Regions from separate parts of the Geodermatophilus sp. SYSU D00525 genome, predicted to be linked through region 1. Evidence: riboswitches for the same ligand, from Rfam matches in the RefSeq annotation. Region 1 holds a riboswitch; the other holds the start of a gene.

Region 1 (7,295 bases):
CGTGCGGCGCTGACGTCGTCGGGACGGGAAGCGGGCCCGGGGGTCCGGCGTTGTACCGGACACCCCGCCGCCGCCCGCCGCGGCGCTCCGGGGACGATGAGCCCCCCGCACCCCGAGGAGCCCCGTGACCGCGACCATCGCGCCCGCCACCACCACCGTCGCCGGCGACGAGCGCACCCTGTCTCCCGCCGAGTACGAGAGCTGGGCGGCGGAGGTCCGCCGGCTCGCCGACGAGCGCGGTGCGGTGGTGCTCGCGCACAACTACCAGGTGCCCGAGATCCAGGACGTCGCCCACTTCACCGGTGACTCGCTCTACCTGTCGCGGGTCGCGGCGCAGACCGACGCCCGCGAGATCGTCTTCTGCGGCGTCCACTTCATGGCCGAGACGGCGAAGATCCTCTCGCCGGACAAGACGGTGCTGCTGCCCGACCACGCCGCCGGCTGCTCCCTGGCCGACTCGATCACCGCGGAGCAGCTGCGCGAGTGGAAGGCCGAGCACCCCGGCGCCGTCGTCGTCAGCTACGTGAACACCACCGCCGCGGTGAAGGCGGAGACCGACATCTGCTGCACGTCGTCGAACGCCGCCGACGTCATCCGCTCCATCCCCGAGGACCGCGAGATCCTGTTCTGTCCCGACCAGTTCCTCGGCGCGCACGTCAAGCGCGTGACCGGGCGTCAGGACATCCACGTCTGGGCGGGGGAGTGCCACGTGCACGCGGGCATCAGCCCGGCCGACGTCCGCGCGCAGGTCGCCGCGCACCCGGACGCCGAGATCCTCGTGCACCCCGAGTGCGGCTGCACCACCTCGGTCCTCGACCTGGTCAGCCACGGCGACCTGCCCGCCGACCGCACCCGCGTGCTGTCCACCGGCGGCATGGTCGAGGCCGCCGCGCGGACCTCGTCGGGCCAGGTGCTGGTGGCCACCGAGGTCGGCATCCTGCACCAGCTGCGGGCGCTCAACAGCGGGACGGCGTTCATCCCGATGAACAGCCGCGCGGCCTGCCGCTACATGAAGATGATCACCCCGGCCAAGCTGCTGCACACGCTGCGCACCGGCGAGGGCGCGGTCGACGTCGACCCGGAGACCGCCGCCCGCGCCCGCCGCGCCGTCGAGGCGATGATCGCCATCGGCGAGCCCGGCCGCGGCGGTGAGTGACGCTCAGATCCGCGTGAAGAGGTAGACCGACACCGCGACGCCGAAGACGACGATCAGCACCCGCAGCGGCGTCGCGGGGATGCGGCTGGCGACCCGGGCGCCGAGGAACCCGCCGACCAGGCTGGCCGGCGCCGCGACGGCGACCACCTGCCAGGCGACCGGCCCGAAGACGCCGAACACGACCAGCGTGACCGTCGCCGTCACCGCGGACAGCGCGGACTTGAGCGCGTTGGCCAGCGGCAGCCGGTGCAGCGCCGTCCCGAGGACCCCGACGAGGATGACGCCGAGCGCGCCGCCGAAGTAGCCGCCGTAGACGGTGGCGAGGAACAGCGCGAGGTACAGCCACCACGGGTCGCGGGCGGCGCCGTCGTCGCGGTCGCGCAGCCGGCGGGTGAGCAGCGGCTGCACCGCCAGCAGCAGGCTGGCCAGCAGCACGAGCACGGGTACGACGACGTCGAAGGCCTCGCTCGGGGTGGTCAGCAGCAGCACGCTGCCGGCGACGCCGCCCAGCGCGGAGACGGCGCCCAGCCGGACCAGCCGCCCGCGCTGGCCGGCGTACTCGCGGCGGAACCCGGCCATCCCGCCGAGGTAGCCGGGCCACTGCGCGACCGAGTTGGTGACGTTGGCCGCCACCGTCCCCAGGCCCAGCCCGACCAGGGTGGGGAAGAGGATCAGCGACCCGCCGCCGGCGATCGAGTTGACCGCTCCCGCGCCCAGGGCCACCGCGGCCGCGATCAGGAGGTCGGCGGCCGTCACGGAGCGCCAGCCTACGGTCGGCGCATGCGACCCCCGGCCCCGGCGACCTGGCTGGCCGCCGCCCTCGGCGGCTCCGGCGTGCTGCACCTCGTGCGGCCGCGGACGTTCGAGTGGCTGGTCCCGCCCGAGCTCGGCGACGCCCGCGCCTGGGTGCTCGGCAGCGGGGTCGCCGAGGTCGGCACCGCGGCACTGCTGGCCGCGCCGGCGAGCCGCCGGGCCGGGGGATGGGCCGCGGCCGTGCTGCTGGCCGCGTTCGTGCCGGCCCACCTGCACCACTTCCGGGTGGCGCGCGGGCGGCCTGCGCTGGTGGCCGCGGCGGCGGTCCGGCTGCCGCTGCAGGCGCCGATGATCGCCGCAGCGCTGCGCGTGGCCCGGGGACACCGGGGCGTCAGCGGCCGCGCCCCCGGCCGACGCCGGCGCTGAGCCCGGCAGACTGCCCGCATGGCGGAGGCGTTCCCCGAGGACTGGCAGCGCGCCCTGGTCGTCGTCGCCCACCCCGACGACGTGGAGTACGGCTGCGCGGCCGCCGTCGCGGCGTGGACGGCGGCCGGGCGCGACGTCCGGTACGTGATGGCCACCAGCGGTGAGGCCGGCATCGCCGGGCTGCCGCCGGAGGCCGCCGGGCCGCTGCGCGAGCGCGAGCAGCGGGCCGCGGCGGCGGTGGTCGGCGTGTCGGTGGTCGAGTTCCTCGGCCACCCCGACGGCCGGCTGACCGAGGGGCTGGACCTGCGGCGGGCGATCGCGGCGGCGATCCGGCGTCACCGGCCCGACCTCGTGGTGACGCTGCACTTCGGCGACACGTGGACGCCGCCCGGCTCCGCGCTCGGCTACTGGAACAGCGCCGACCACCGGGTGCTGGGCCGGGCGGTGGTCGACGCCGTCGGCGACGCGGCCAACGAGTGGATCTTCGCCGAGCTCGCCGACCCGGAACCGTGGCGCGGGGTGCGCTGGACCGCCGTCTCCACGCCGGTGGGGGTCACGCACACCGTCGACGTGACCGACGTCGTCGACCGGGCGGTGGCCTCGCTGGCCGAGCACCGCCGCTACCTGGAGGCGCTGTCGGCCGACCCGGTCGAGGAGCAGGCACGGCGACAGGTCGACATGGCGACCCCGGTCGTCGACGGCCGGCGGGTGGCCGGCTTCGCGTTGTACGCCGGCTGACGCCGGACGCGGCCCCGGGGAGCTCCCGGGGCCGCGTCCGGGGCGGTCAGGGGTTGAAGCTCACGTGGACGTGGTCCATGTGGTTGGCCGTGGGGGACCCGCGGTCCTCCATCGCCCGCCAGCCGCCGCTCCCGATCACGAGGATCCGCTGCCTCCAGATGACGTAGTCGACGCCGAGGCGCGAGGCGTTGTCGACGACGTACTGGGCGACGGCGTTCCCCTTGGCGGAGTCGGCGTAGACCATGAAGTCCGCGGCGAGCTGCTGGGTGGGGGAGTGCCCGGGGCGGGTCAGCACGGTGGACACCCCGAACCGCTGCGCGACCTCGGCGACGACCGGGCGGACGTGCGCCGCCCAGGCGCTGTAGGAGGTCGAGGAGGCGGTCGGCCTGCCCGTGAGGTTCGTGGACACCGCGGCGGCGGGGGCCGCGGCCGGTGCGGCGGGGGCCGCGGCCGGTGCGGCGGGGGCCGCGGGCGCCGCGGCTCCTCCCCGGTCCTGGGACCAGCTGTCCGACCGGTCGCGGCGGGGACCGTCCCAGTCGGCCTGGGCCGCCGACTGGCCGGTGAGCCCGAAGGCGACGGCGAGGGCGCCGGCGGTGAGGGTGCGGCGGATCGTGCGCTTGCTGCTGGAGGGCATGACGAGGAGAGCTCCTGACGTCGGTGTCGCGCGGCGCCGTCCGTGGCTCGGCGGTCACCCGTCGCGTGAGGGGGACCTGCGGGACGGGCCGGCGCGCGGCCGGGCGGCGGGCGACTGCTGGAGGGCAGGCCGACGCCAGGGCGGTCGGTTCCGGTCCGTGGAGGGCGGCGACCGGCGGAGGTGGGCGGGTCGCGGCGCTCGTCGCAGGGGGCGGGGCACGCCGGGGCAGGCGCCGTCGGCGCACCCCGTGGTGGTTCTCCGTTCTCCCGTGGCCGCCTACCGGGTCAGCTGACGGGTTCGGGCGGGGATCTGCGCCCTACCCCCTCCCGGGGCTCGGGAGGTGGGACTCACCCCGGTGGTGCGGTGGGTCCCCGGCTCGCGGCCACCCGCGGTGGCCGTGACTCGGCGGCACCCGGCTCGGCTCCCCCGGTGGAGGACGTGACGACCGGCCGGACGCAGCCACCGTAGGAGCGTCCGCCGGGGCCCGCAGCGCGGACTGATGAGTTCCGCTGAGAGGGTCCGTAGACTGGTCGGCACGACGGACGAGTCGGCCGGGCGGTCGCGTCGGCGGGGGAGACCCCGCCGCCGAGGAACGTCCGGGCTCCACAGGGCAGGGTGGTCGCTAACGGCGACCCGGGGTGACCCGCGGGACAGTGCCACAGAGAACAGACCGCCAGCAGTTCGCTGCTGGTGAGGGTGAAACGGTGGTGTAAGAGACCACCAGCGCACCGGGTGACCGGTGCGGCTCGGTAAACCCCACCCGGAGCAAGGTCGAGAAGGGGCGGCGGCTGGGCGACCGGACGCCGTCCTGCGCAGGCGTTCGAGGGCTGCCCGCCCGAGCCTGCGGGTGGACCGCTCGAGCCCGCCGGCAACGGCGGGCCTAGATGGATGACCGCCCATCGGGAGGCCGCGAGGCGCCCGAGGACAGAACCCGGCGTACAGGCCGACTCGTCCGTCGCCCGCCGCCGACCTGGACCCGTGCGTCCAGGGGGCGACAGGGAGTGCACGTCACGCCACCGAGCCAGGCGCGGCGCGCCGCGGGTCGTGAGACGGCCGCGGGGACGCCGTGCGGCGGCCGGCCCTCGGTGTGGCCTGACCGATCAGTTCCCCGCGCCGTGCTGGTCTGTACGCCGAACCGACTCACGGGAGGCATGACGCCATGCGGAAACTGGCCTTCGGCATGAACGCGAGCCTGGACGGCTACATCGCCGCGCCCGGTGACGACCTCGGCTGGAGCGTGCCGAGCGACGAGCTGTTCCAGTGGTGGTCCGACCGGGTGGGGGCGACGGGCCTGGCGCTGTACGGGCGCAGGTTGTGGGAGGGGATGAGTTCCCACTGGCCCACCGCCGACCAGCAGCCCGGCGTCACACCGGCGCAGATCGAGTTCGCCCGCCGCTGGCGGGACATGCCGAAGGTGGTGTTCTCCTCCACGATCAGCGCGGTCGACGGGAACGCCCGCCTGGTCACCGGCGACGCCGTCTCCGAGATCGCCCGACTCAAGACCGAGGACGGCGGTCCCATGGACGTCGGCGGCGCCACCCTCGCCGCGGCGGCCATGCGGGCCGGGCTGGTCGACGAGTACGCGATCGTCACCCACCCGGTCCTGGTGGGCGGGGGCACGCCGTTCTTCACGGCGCTGGACAACTGGGTGGACCTGACCCTGGTCGAGACCCGGACGTTCCCCGACGGCGTGCTCCTGACCAGGTACGAGACCAGGCACTGAGGCGCGACGGTCCCTGGAGCCGCCCCCAGGGGCACGTGGCAGGCAGCGGTCGACGCTCCCCGCCGACCCGCGCACGACCGGGTCGACGGCGTCCGGTCGTCCGGATCCGGTGTCAGGTGGCTGTCGGTGTGCCCGCGACCCGACCCTCACCGGCGGGACCCGACCGATGAGTCGCCGCAGCGACCGGGGTCCTCTCTCGTGGGGGCGGCCGGACGGGCCGCGGCGACGACCCGGGAGGACCCGTGACGCAGTACCTGCTGTCCATGCCGCACGACTCGGCCGAGGAACCGACGATGGCGTCGATGGACCCCGCCGAGCTGGAGGCCGCCCTGGCGGCGGCCGGCGCCTTCCTGGAGGAGCTGGTGGCCTCCGGCGCGCTGGTCTTCGCCGGTGGGCTGCACCCGCCGTCGACCGCGGTCACCGTCGACCACACCGGGGACGACCTCGCCGTCGCCGACGGGCCGTACACGCAGGCGCCGGAGTACCTCGGTGGCTTCTGGGTCGTCGAGGCGCCGGACCGGGAGACCGCCGTCTCCTGGGCCGCGAAGGCGTCCAGGGCGCTCGGCGCACGGATCGAGGTCCGCGCCTTCCAGGAGGTACCGGCGTAGGGGGCGCTCTGCCGTGTCGCCCGGGGCGGCTCCCGACGGACGGGACCGATGAGATCGTCCGCGTCCGCCGGTCCCGGCTCCCGGACCGGGGCGAGGACCAGGAGGACGGATGCGGAAGATCGTCGTGCACATGATGCTGTCGCTGGACGGTTTCTTCGAGGGGCCGGACCACGACCTGAGCTGGCACTGCGTCGACGACGAGCTGCACGCGCACTTCAACGAGCAGCTCGCGACCCAGAGCGCCTTCATCGAGGGGCGGGTCACCTACGAGCTCATGGAGGCGTTCTGGCCGACCGCCGACCAGGACCCGGAGAACCCAGCGGTCGTGCGTGAGTTCGCCGGCATCTGGCGAGCGGTGCCGAAGATCGTGTTCTCCCGCACCCTGCAGGAGGTCGGGCCCAACGCCTCGCTGCGGGCGGAGGTGGACCCCGACGAGATCCGCGCACTCGAGCAGCAGCCCGGCGGGGACATGACGCTCGGCGGGGCCGACCTGGTCGAGACCTTCCGCCGGCTGGACCTGGTCGACCAGTACCGGCTCTACGTCAACCCGGTCGTCGTCGGCCGCGGGCGACGGCTGTTCGAGACCTCCGACGACCCCACCGACCTGGAGCTCCTGGAGACCCGGCGGTTCGGCAACGGTGTGGTCCTGCTGCGCTACGCCGTCCGACGGGCCCAGGACCCGTCTCCCCGGGTCGTCGGAGCCGGAGCAGGATCGGCGCGGGGATGACCGCGACCCACGGCTGATCTCGGCTGCGCTCTCCCCTGGTCGAGGCCGGGAGGTGCCGGCAGCGTCCCGGGGGCGTCCACCGCGGTCCGGATGCGGCCATCCGGCTGGAGCAGCTGCGAGGACCCGCCGATGTGGTACCCGGGTGCCCGTGCGGGTCCGGCGGAGGGAGCGAGGCGCGTGGTGAGGTGGGTCCCGGCGGCGGCCGGTGCGGTCGTGGGGGCGGCCGTGGGTGGGCTGGCCGTGTACCTCGGGAGCGACGGATTCCTCTACGGCGGCCGCGAGCACGTGGACCTGGGGAGCTGGGTCCGGGCCGAGAACCCCTGGACGGAGTCCGTGGTGCCCGGAGCGCGGTGGGCCACGGACGAGCTGTGCGGCGCCGACCTCCCGTGCATCCAGGCGGTGCGGGCCGAGACGTTGACGATGTACCGCTTCGCGGACCGCGAGGACGCGGTGGCCACGGCCCGCGCGTTCGCCGGGGAGGCCCACCTCTCCGGGTGGATCGTCGTCCGCTTCGAACCCGGGGGTCTCAC
Region 2 (7,295 bases), on a different contig from region 1:
GCGGCGTCGGCAACAAGCTGGCGTCCACGCACATCCGGGTGGCGCAGGAGCGCACGCGGGCCCGCGGCGTCGCCGTCCCCGACCGCGACCTCGCCTACCTGGAGGAGGGCGAGCCGGAGTTCGACGCGTACATCGAGGCGCTGCACTGGGCGCAGCGGTTCGCCGCGCTCAACCGCGAGGAGATGATGGACCGCGTCGCCGACCAGGTGTCGCGGTTCCTCACCGAGGAGGTCCGGCGCGAGCAGGTGGTCCAGTGCCACCACAACTACACCGAGCGGGAGACCCACTACGGCCGCGAGGTGTGGCTGTCCCGCAAGGGCGCGATCGCCGCGCGCCGGGGGCAGTGGGGGCTCATCCCCGGCTCGATGGGCGCGGCGTCCTACGTCGTCGTCGGGAGGGGCGACGCCGCGTCGCTGACCTCGGCGCCGCACGGCGCCGGGCGGGCGTTCTCCCGGTCGGCCGCGCGCAAGCGGTTCAACCGGGCCGACCTCGACCGGCGGATGGCGGGCATCGCCTGGGGCCGCTCGGACGCCTTCCTCGACGAGCACCCCGAGGCGTACAAGGACATCGACGTCGTCATGGCCGACGCCGCCGACCTGGTCGAGGTCCGGCACACGCTGCGCCAGGTGGTGAACGTCAAGGGCGACTGAGTCCCCTGCCGCGTGCTCGTGCTCTGCCCCGCCGGTGTGGGCAGAGCACGAGCACGCCGGAGCACCCACCCGAGGAGCCCGCCGACTTTCCGTGCCACCTGGGCTCCAGCAGAGTGACGGCGTGACGACGTCGATCGAGGCCGCGGCGCTCGAGCAGGTGGCGCCGGGGGTCTTCGCCTACGTGCAGCCCGACGGCAGCTGGATGATCAACAACACCGGCGTCGTCACCGGCGACGACGGCACGGGGCTGATGGTGGACACCACCTCGACCGAGGCCCGCAACCGCGCGCTGCTGGCCGCCGTCGGGTCGGTGGCGCCGGGCCGGCTGCGGGCGCTGGTGAACACCCACCACCACGGCGACCACACCTTCGGCAACTGGCTGGTGCCCGCCGAGACCCCGGTCGTCGGGCACGTGCACGCGCGGGAGGACCAGCTCGCCGCCGGGCTGCTGGCCGCGCAGGTGCTCACCGGCCCGGACTACGGGCACCTGGAGGTGCGCCCGCCCGACCTGACGTTCACCGGCGGGCTGACGTTGCACCTCGGCGAGCGGGCGGTGGAGCTGCACGCGGTCGGGCCGGCGCACACCCGCGGCGACGTCGTCGTCTGGCTGCCGGCGCAGCGGGTGGCCTTCGCCGGCGACGTCGCGTTCGCCGGGGGTCAGCCGTTCCTCGCCGAGGGCAGCGTGGCCGGCTACCCGCGGGCGGTCGAGGCGCTGCGCGCGCTGCAACCCCACGTGCTCGTGCCCGGGCACGGCCCGGTGTGCCGCGGCGAGGAGGTCCCCCGGCTGCTCGACGAGCTCGCCGGCTACGCCGCCTTCGTCGCCGCGACCGCGCGCGAGGGGCACGCGGCCGGGTGGTCGCCGCTGGAGACCGCCCGCCGGCACGCCGACAACCCCTACGCCGGGTGGCAGGAGTCCGAGCGGCTGGTCGGCAACCTGCACCGGGCCTACGCCGAGCTCGACGGCCGGCCGCCGGGCGAGCGGCTGCCGCTGGCCGAGATCTGGCCGGACATGGTGGCGTTCCACGGCGGCCCCATCGGCTGCCGGGCGTGAGGGAGGAGAGCTGATGCGCTGGGTCACCTACGTGTCGCCGTCCGACGGCGCGGAGCGGGCCGGGCTGCTGCGCGACGGGCAGGTGCACGGGTTCGACGCCGCGCTGGCCGACCTGCTGCCCGACCTCGCCGCGGCGGCGGAGCGCACCCCGGCCGAGGTGGTGCCCGAGGACGGGCTGGTACTGCGCGCACCGGTGCCGCGGCCCCCGTCGGTCCGCGACTTCCTGTCCTTCGAACAGCACGCGCGCAACGCCGCGGCCGCGTTCGGCCGGGAGGTCTCGCCGGTCTGGTTCCGGCAGCCGGTCTTCTACTTCACCAACCCGGCGGCGGTGCGCGGGACCGGCCAGCCGGTGCCGGTCTCCCCCGGCTCGGCGGCGTTCGACTACGAGGTGGAGGTCGCCGCGGTCGTCGGCCGGGCCGGGTCGGACCTCACGCCGGAGCAGGCCGAGGCCGCGATCGCCGGCTACACGGTGTTCGTCGACTGGAGCGCCCGCGACGTGCAGGGCGTGGAGTCACAGGTCGGCCTCGGCCCGGCCAAGGGCAAGGACGGCGCGACGACGCTCGGCCCCGTCCTGGTGACCCCCGACGAGCTCGAGCCGTACCGCTCGGGCGCCGGCTACGCGCTGCGGATGGCGGCCGCGGTCGACGGCGTCGAGCAGGGCGGCGGCAACTGGGCCGACATCCGCTGGTCGTTCGGGCAGATGCTCGCCTACGCCTCGCGCGGCACCGAGCTGCGGCCCGGTGACGTCGTCGGCAGCGGCACGGTCGGGACCGGGTGCCTGCTGGAGCTGCGGTCGCTGCACGGCGAGGAGCGGCACCCGTGGCTGCGGCCGGGCGTGGAGGTCGCGGTGACCGTCGAGCGGATCGGCACGGTGACCGCACCGATCGTCGCCGGCCCCGACCTGGTCCCGCTGGGTCCCGCGGCGGCCGCGCGGGCCTAGGGCGGAGCCTGCCCGCGCTCCGGGGCCACTGTGACCCCGGAGCGCGGACACGCGCCGGTTCAGTCCTCCGCCCGGCCCATCCCGGTGCCTTCGGCGGCGCCGGGGAAGCCGGGGCGGTCTCCGCTCCCCATGGGCCCCTGGGCAGCGCGGGGTCCCTGCTCGGGTGCGTCGTCGGCGACGCCGTTCTCGTCGGGGTGCTCACCCGGCAGCACGTGGTCGTCGGTGCGGCCGTCGGAGCCGCCGTTCGGCGGACCCTGGGTCATCGCGGACCTCCTCAGCCGTGCTCCGACCGGACGGCTGGGCTCGCCCCGGTCGGAGCACGGGGTACCCGTCCCGCCGCCCCGGACACGGCTCGGGCGGTCGCCGTCCGCTCGGGGACGGGTGGTCAGGGGCAGCTCTCCTCGAGCTTCACGACGCCGAGGTCGATGGCGCCCTCGACGTCGCCGGTGACCCGCTGGCCGGCCGGGACGTTCTGCGTGCAGACCTTCCAGTTGGCGTCGAGCACCTGGTTGCGCGTGCCGAGCAGGTCATGGGACAGGCTGAGGAAGACGCCGTGGGTCTGGATCAGGTCCTGGGCGTCCTGCAGGGTCATCCCGACCACCGACGGCATGGCGAAGTCGACCACCGGCGCGGCCGACGTGGTCGGGGTCGCGGTGGTGCTCGGCACGACGGCCGGCGGCGGGGCGCTGGAGACGGGCGGGACGGCCGGCTGCGGGCTCGGCGTGGCGGTCACGGTCTCGGTGACCGCGGTGGTGCTCGCGGCCGCGGTCGCCGGCTCGTCGTCGTCGCCGCCACCGAGCGCGGCGCCGATGGTGCCCACGACGAGGACCAGCGCGAGGACGGCGAACCAGGGACGCAGGTAGACCGGCGTCTCCTTCTCCTCCGGAGGCGGGGGGAGGAATCCGGGCAGCGGGCCCTGCGGCGGCTGCCAGGGCTGGCCGGGCGGCGGTCGGGTCATCGGGACACCCCGTCGTGCTGGAGGGACCCGCGGCGGGCGCGGCGGCACCGCTGTCGCGGGAGGAACCGCGGGAGCGTGCCACGGGGGGACACCGGTCCCCGGGACATCCGGGACGGCGTCGTCGCGGAACGGTCACGGGACGCCCCCGTCGCCCCGCCGGTCTCCCCGGACACGCCGCGGCCCCCGTCCCGGGCCGGGACGGGGGCCGCGATCGATCGGGACCGCGGGTCAGTAGCCGCGACCGGACTGGCCCTTGCCGCCCTTCGCGTTCTTGGCCTGGAAGTCGCGGACGAACTGCTTGATCTTGGCCTGGTTCTGCGGCTTCCGGAGCTCCTGGACGACCTTGGCGGCGACGCCCGAGGCGATCAGGTTCCTCATCATCCCCATGGGGGGCTCCCTCCTCTCGGTTACTGCATCGGGTGCCCCGACAACGGGCGGCGCAACCGTCGCGATCCCGGCTGTGTCCCCCGATCCGGTCGTGGCGGGTCGTTGACGGGCTGTACGGGCACACCGCCGGCTCCTTTCTCCTCCGCCGCGGCGTGTCGGCGCCGTCCCTCCGGATCTCGCACGGCGGGGGCGCCGGCTCCGGTCCTGGTGAGGCGGGCGATTCGGATCCGCTGCCCGCGTCAAGTCCGCGACCGGCGTCCGGGCGTGGCGCGACTCCGGTCCGGTTGAGTGCTGCAACCCCCGTCCCTACCGTCGTCGCGGTCCGGCCGGGACCCACCGTCACGCCCCCTGTGTGACACCCGCCGGACACGCCGAACCGGACGCCGGCAACTCAGCCGGCACCGGGCCGGGGACCCACGTGAGCACTGGGGTGAAGCGCGCTCCGTCGCGCCGGGCGACTCCTCCGTCCGAACCCGTCAGCTAACCCGGTAGGCGATCGCGGAGAACAGGAGAACCGTCGTCGATGACGACTGCACGCACGTCCACCGCCCGTCGCTCGTTCCGCGGCATCGCCGTCGCGGCCATCGCCGGAGCCGGCATCGCCCTGTCCCCCCTGCCGGCGTCGGCCTCCACGGGCGGTGGCGGTACCGGGACGGTCGCCGCCGCACCGGCGCCCGCTCCCAACGGGGCGGCCCAGACGGCCGTCGACACCGCCCTCGCGCAGGTCGGTGACCGCTACGTCTACGGCGCGACCGGCCCCGACAGCTTCGACTGCTCGGGCCTGACCAGCTACTCCTACCAGGCGGCGGGCGTCTCGATCCCGCGCACCTCGAAGGCCCAGTCGACGTTCGGCACCCCGGTGGCGAAGGCCGACCTCCAGCCGGGTGACCTGGTGTTCTTCTACAGCCCCGTGTCGCACGTGGGCATGTACATCGGCAACGGCCAGATGGTCCACGCCTCGACCGCCGGCAAGCCGGTGGCCGTGGTCGACCTGGACTCGATGCCGGAGTACGCGGGCGCGCGCCGCGTCGCCTGACGCACGGAACGGTGCCCCCGGCCGGCTCGCCCGGCCGGGGGCACCGACCCATCCTCGGGTGGTGACCGCCGCCGATCCCCCCTGGCCGCGGCCGGCCGGCTCCGGTCCGGTGGTGGCGGTCGGCAAGCTCGTCGCCGACCAGCTGCTCGTGCTCTCCGCACCCCTGGTGATCGGCGGCCAGCAGCGCGTCGGGCGGACGACGACGGCCGGCGGCGCGCCCGCCAACGTCACCGCCGGCGTGGCCCGCCTGGGTGCGCCCGCGCGGCTCGCGGGCTGGGCCGGCGCCGACCCGCTCGCCGACGGGCTGCTGGCCGGTCTCGCCGGGCGCGGCGTCGAGATCGCGGTGGTCCGCCGCGGCCGCGCGCCGCTGGCGACGGTGCTCGTGCACCCCGACGGCGAGCGCACGGTGCTGACCGACCGCGGGGAGGGCGGCCTGGAGCCGGCCGACGTCCGCCGGGAGTGGTTCGCCGGCGCGGCCGTCGTCCACCTCGACGGCTACGACCTGCTGCGCTACCCCGACGCGGTGCGGGCCGCCGCCGACACGGCGCACGACCTCGGGGTGCCGGTGAGCGTGGACGTCGCCGCTGCCGCCCGGATCTCTGCCCACGGCGTGGGTGCCTACGCCGACCTGCTCACCGGGCTGCGTCCGGACGTGCTCTGCTGCAACGCCGCCGAGGCCAGCGCCCTGGGTCTGGACGGCGACCGGCCCGCCTGCGCGCCGCCGCTGGTGCTGGTTCACGCCGGCGCTGCCCCGACTCGGGTCGTCACGGTGGCGGGCACGGTGGAGGTGCCGGTCGAGCCGCTGCCCGCAGGTGGGCTCCGCGACACGACGGGCTGCGGCGATGCGTTCACGGCGGGGCTGTTGACCGGCTGGCGCGCGGGTGCGTCCGTGCTGGACGCCGTCCGGGCCGGTCATGCGGCGGCCGCCGTGGTGGCCGGAGTGATCGGCGCTCAGCCGCCGCAATCGGGCCGCTGACCTGCGGATTCATGCTGCGTGCGAGTGTCGGATCGGCTAGACTTCGATCATGTGTTCGGAGGAGCCGGGCGGCGGTGACGTCCTCGACGACGTCGCTGCGCTGGTCGCCGAGCGCCACCGGATCGACGCCCGCCTGGCGCGGGCGGTGCGGGCCGCGGAGCTGTCCCAGGCGCCCGAGCGGGACGGGCTGAGGTCGATGGCCTCGTGGCTGCGCGGGCACTGCCGGCTGTCGACGGTGGAGGCCTCCCGGCTGGTGCGCAACGGCCGGGCGCTGGAGCACCTGCCGGCGCTGGCCGAGGCGCACGAGACGGGGCTGGTGTCGGCCGAGCAGGTCGCGGTCGCGGCGCGGGCGGTGACCCCCGAGCGGCTGGCCTCGGCGCTCGAGCAGGGCGTGGACCTGGCGGTGATCGACGCGGTGCTCACCGGCGTGGCGGTCGAGCGGCAGCACTCCGATCTGGTCCAGGTGGTGCAGCACTACTGCAACGACCTCGATCCCGACGGGCCCGAGCCCGACCCGACCGAGGGCCGGTCGCTGACGCTGGCCAGGCACGCCGACGGCTCGCTCTCCATCCGCGGGCACCTGGACGCGGTGGGCGGGGAGAAGCTGCAGACCGCGCTGGAGGCGCACGTGCAGGCCGACCGCCCCGCCGGGGACGACCGCACCCGCGCCCAGCGCCTCGGGGATGCGCTGGTCCAGGTCGCCGACAACGTGCTGGCGGCCGGGAGCCTGCCGCTGCTGCGCGGGCACAAGCCGCACGTGGTGGCGCGGATCGACCTCGCTGACCTGGCCGCTCCGGGCACCGGTCGCAACGCCGCCACGCTGGGCTCGGGAGTGACCATCTCCGCCGCCCGCGCCCGCTGGCTGGCCTGCGACGGCACGATCTCCCGGGTGGTGTTCGGTCCCGACGGGGTACCGCTGGACCTGGGCCGGGAGCAGCGGCTGGCCAGCCCGCACATCCGCCGCGCCGCCGAACTCCGCGACGGCGGATGCGTGTTCGCCGGCTGCGGCGCCCCGACCTGGTGGTGCGACGTGCACCACCTGGTGCACTGGATCGACGGCGGCGACACCAGCCTGGAGAACTCGGCGCTGCTGTGCGAGCGCCACCACACGAAGGTCCACCACGGCTTCCGCGTCGAACGACAACCGACCGGCACCTGGCGCACCTACCGACCCGACGGGTCGGCGATCACCGTCCCGACCCCACTCCTCGCCCCTGTCGCTTGACGCGTCCGGACTACGCGGGGTCCAGGCTCCGACCGAATCAGAGGACCGTCCTCTCGTTCAGTCGTTCCTGCG

The links. Region 1 has a riboswitch for cyclic di-AMP ahead of ACI796_RS14315 (hypothetical protein). Riboswitches for the same ligand answer to the same signal wherever they lie in the genome.
Region 2: linked by a shared signal. The riboswitch ahead of ACI796_RS02495 (C40 family peptidase) and the one ahead of ACI796_RS14315 (hypothetical protein) in region 1 are both predicted to bind cyclic di-AMP.

What each region holds. Positions count from the first base shown of each region.
Region 1 is NZ_JBJGZK010000015.1:61,511-68,805, forward strand. It holds gene ACI796_RS14290 (dihydrofolate reductase family protein) at 1-13, shown strand, start outside; gene nadA (quinolinate synthase NadA) at 125-1,156, shown strand; gene ACI796_RS14300 (sulfite exporter TauE/SafE family protein) at 1,160-1,912, opposite strand; gene ACI796_RS14305 (DoxX family protein) at 1,937-2,335, shown strand; gene ACI796_RS14310 (PIG-L deacetylase family protein) at 2,354-3,073, shown strand; gene ACI796_RS14315 (hypothetical protein) at 3,120-3,707, opposite strand; cyclic di-AMP (ydaO/yuaA leader) riboswitch at 3,966-4,125, opposite strand; RNA gene rnpB (RNase P RNA component class A) at 4,251-4,662, shown strand; gene ACI796_RS14325 (dihydrofolate reductase family protein) at 4,867-5,430, shown strand; gene ACI796_RS14330 (YciI family protein) at 5,673-6,038, shown strand; gene ACI796_RS14335 (dihydrofolate reductase family protein) at 6,148-6,765, shown strand; gene ACI796_RS14340 (hypothetical protein) at 6,943-7,295, shown strand, end outside.
Region 2 is NZ_JBJGZK010000002.1:118,829-126,123, reverse strand. It holds gene ACI796_RS02525 (RtcB family protein) at 1-650, shown strand, start outside; gene ACI796_RS02520 (MBL fold metallo-hydrolase) at 772-1,701, shown strand; gene ACI796_RS02515 (fumarylacetoacetate hydrolase family protein) at 1,715-2,641, shown strand; gene ACI796_RS02510 (hypothetical protein) at 2,701-2,904, opposite strand; gene ACI796_RS02505 (hypothetical protein) at 3,027-3,599, opposite strand; gene ACI796_RS02500 (hypothetical protein) at 3,828-3,986, opposite strand; cyclic di-AMP (ydaO/yuaA leader) riboswitch at 4,346-4,497, shown strand; gene ACI796_RS02495 (C40 family peptidase) at 4,510-5,022, shown strand; gene ACI796_RS02490 (carbohydrate kinase family protein) at 5,084-5,998, shown strand; gene ACI796_RS02485 (DUF222 domain-containing protein) at 6,048-7,223, shown strand; gene ACI796_RS02480 (hypothetical protein) at 7,261-7,295, opposite strand, start outside.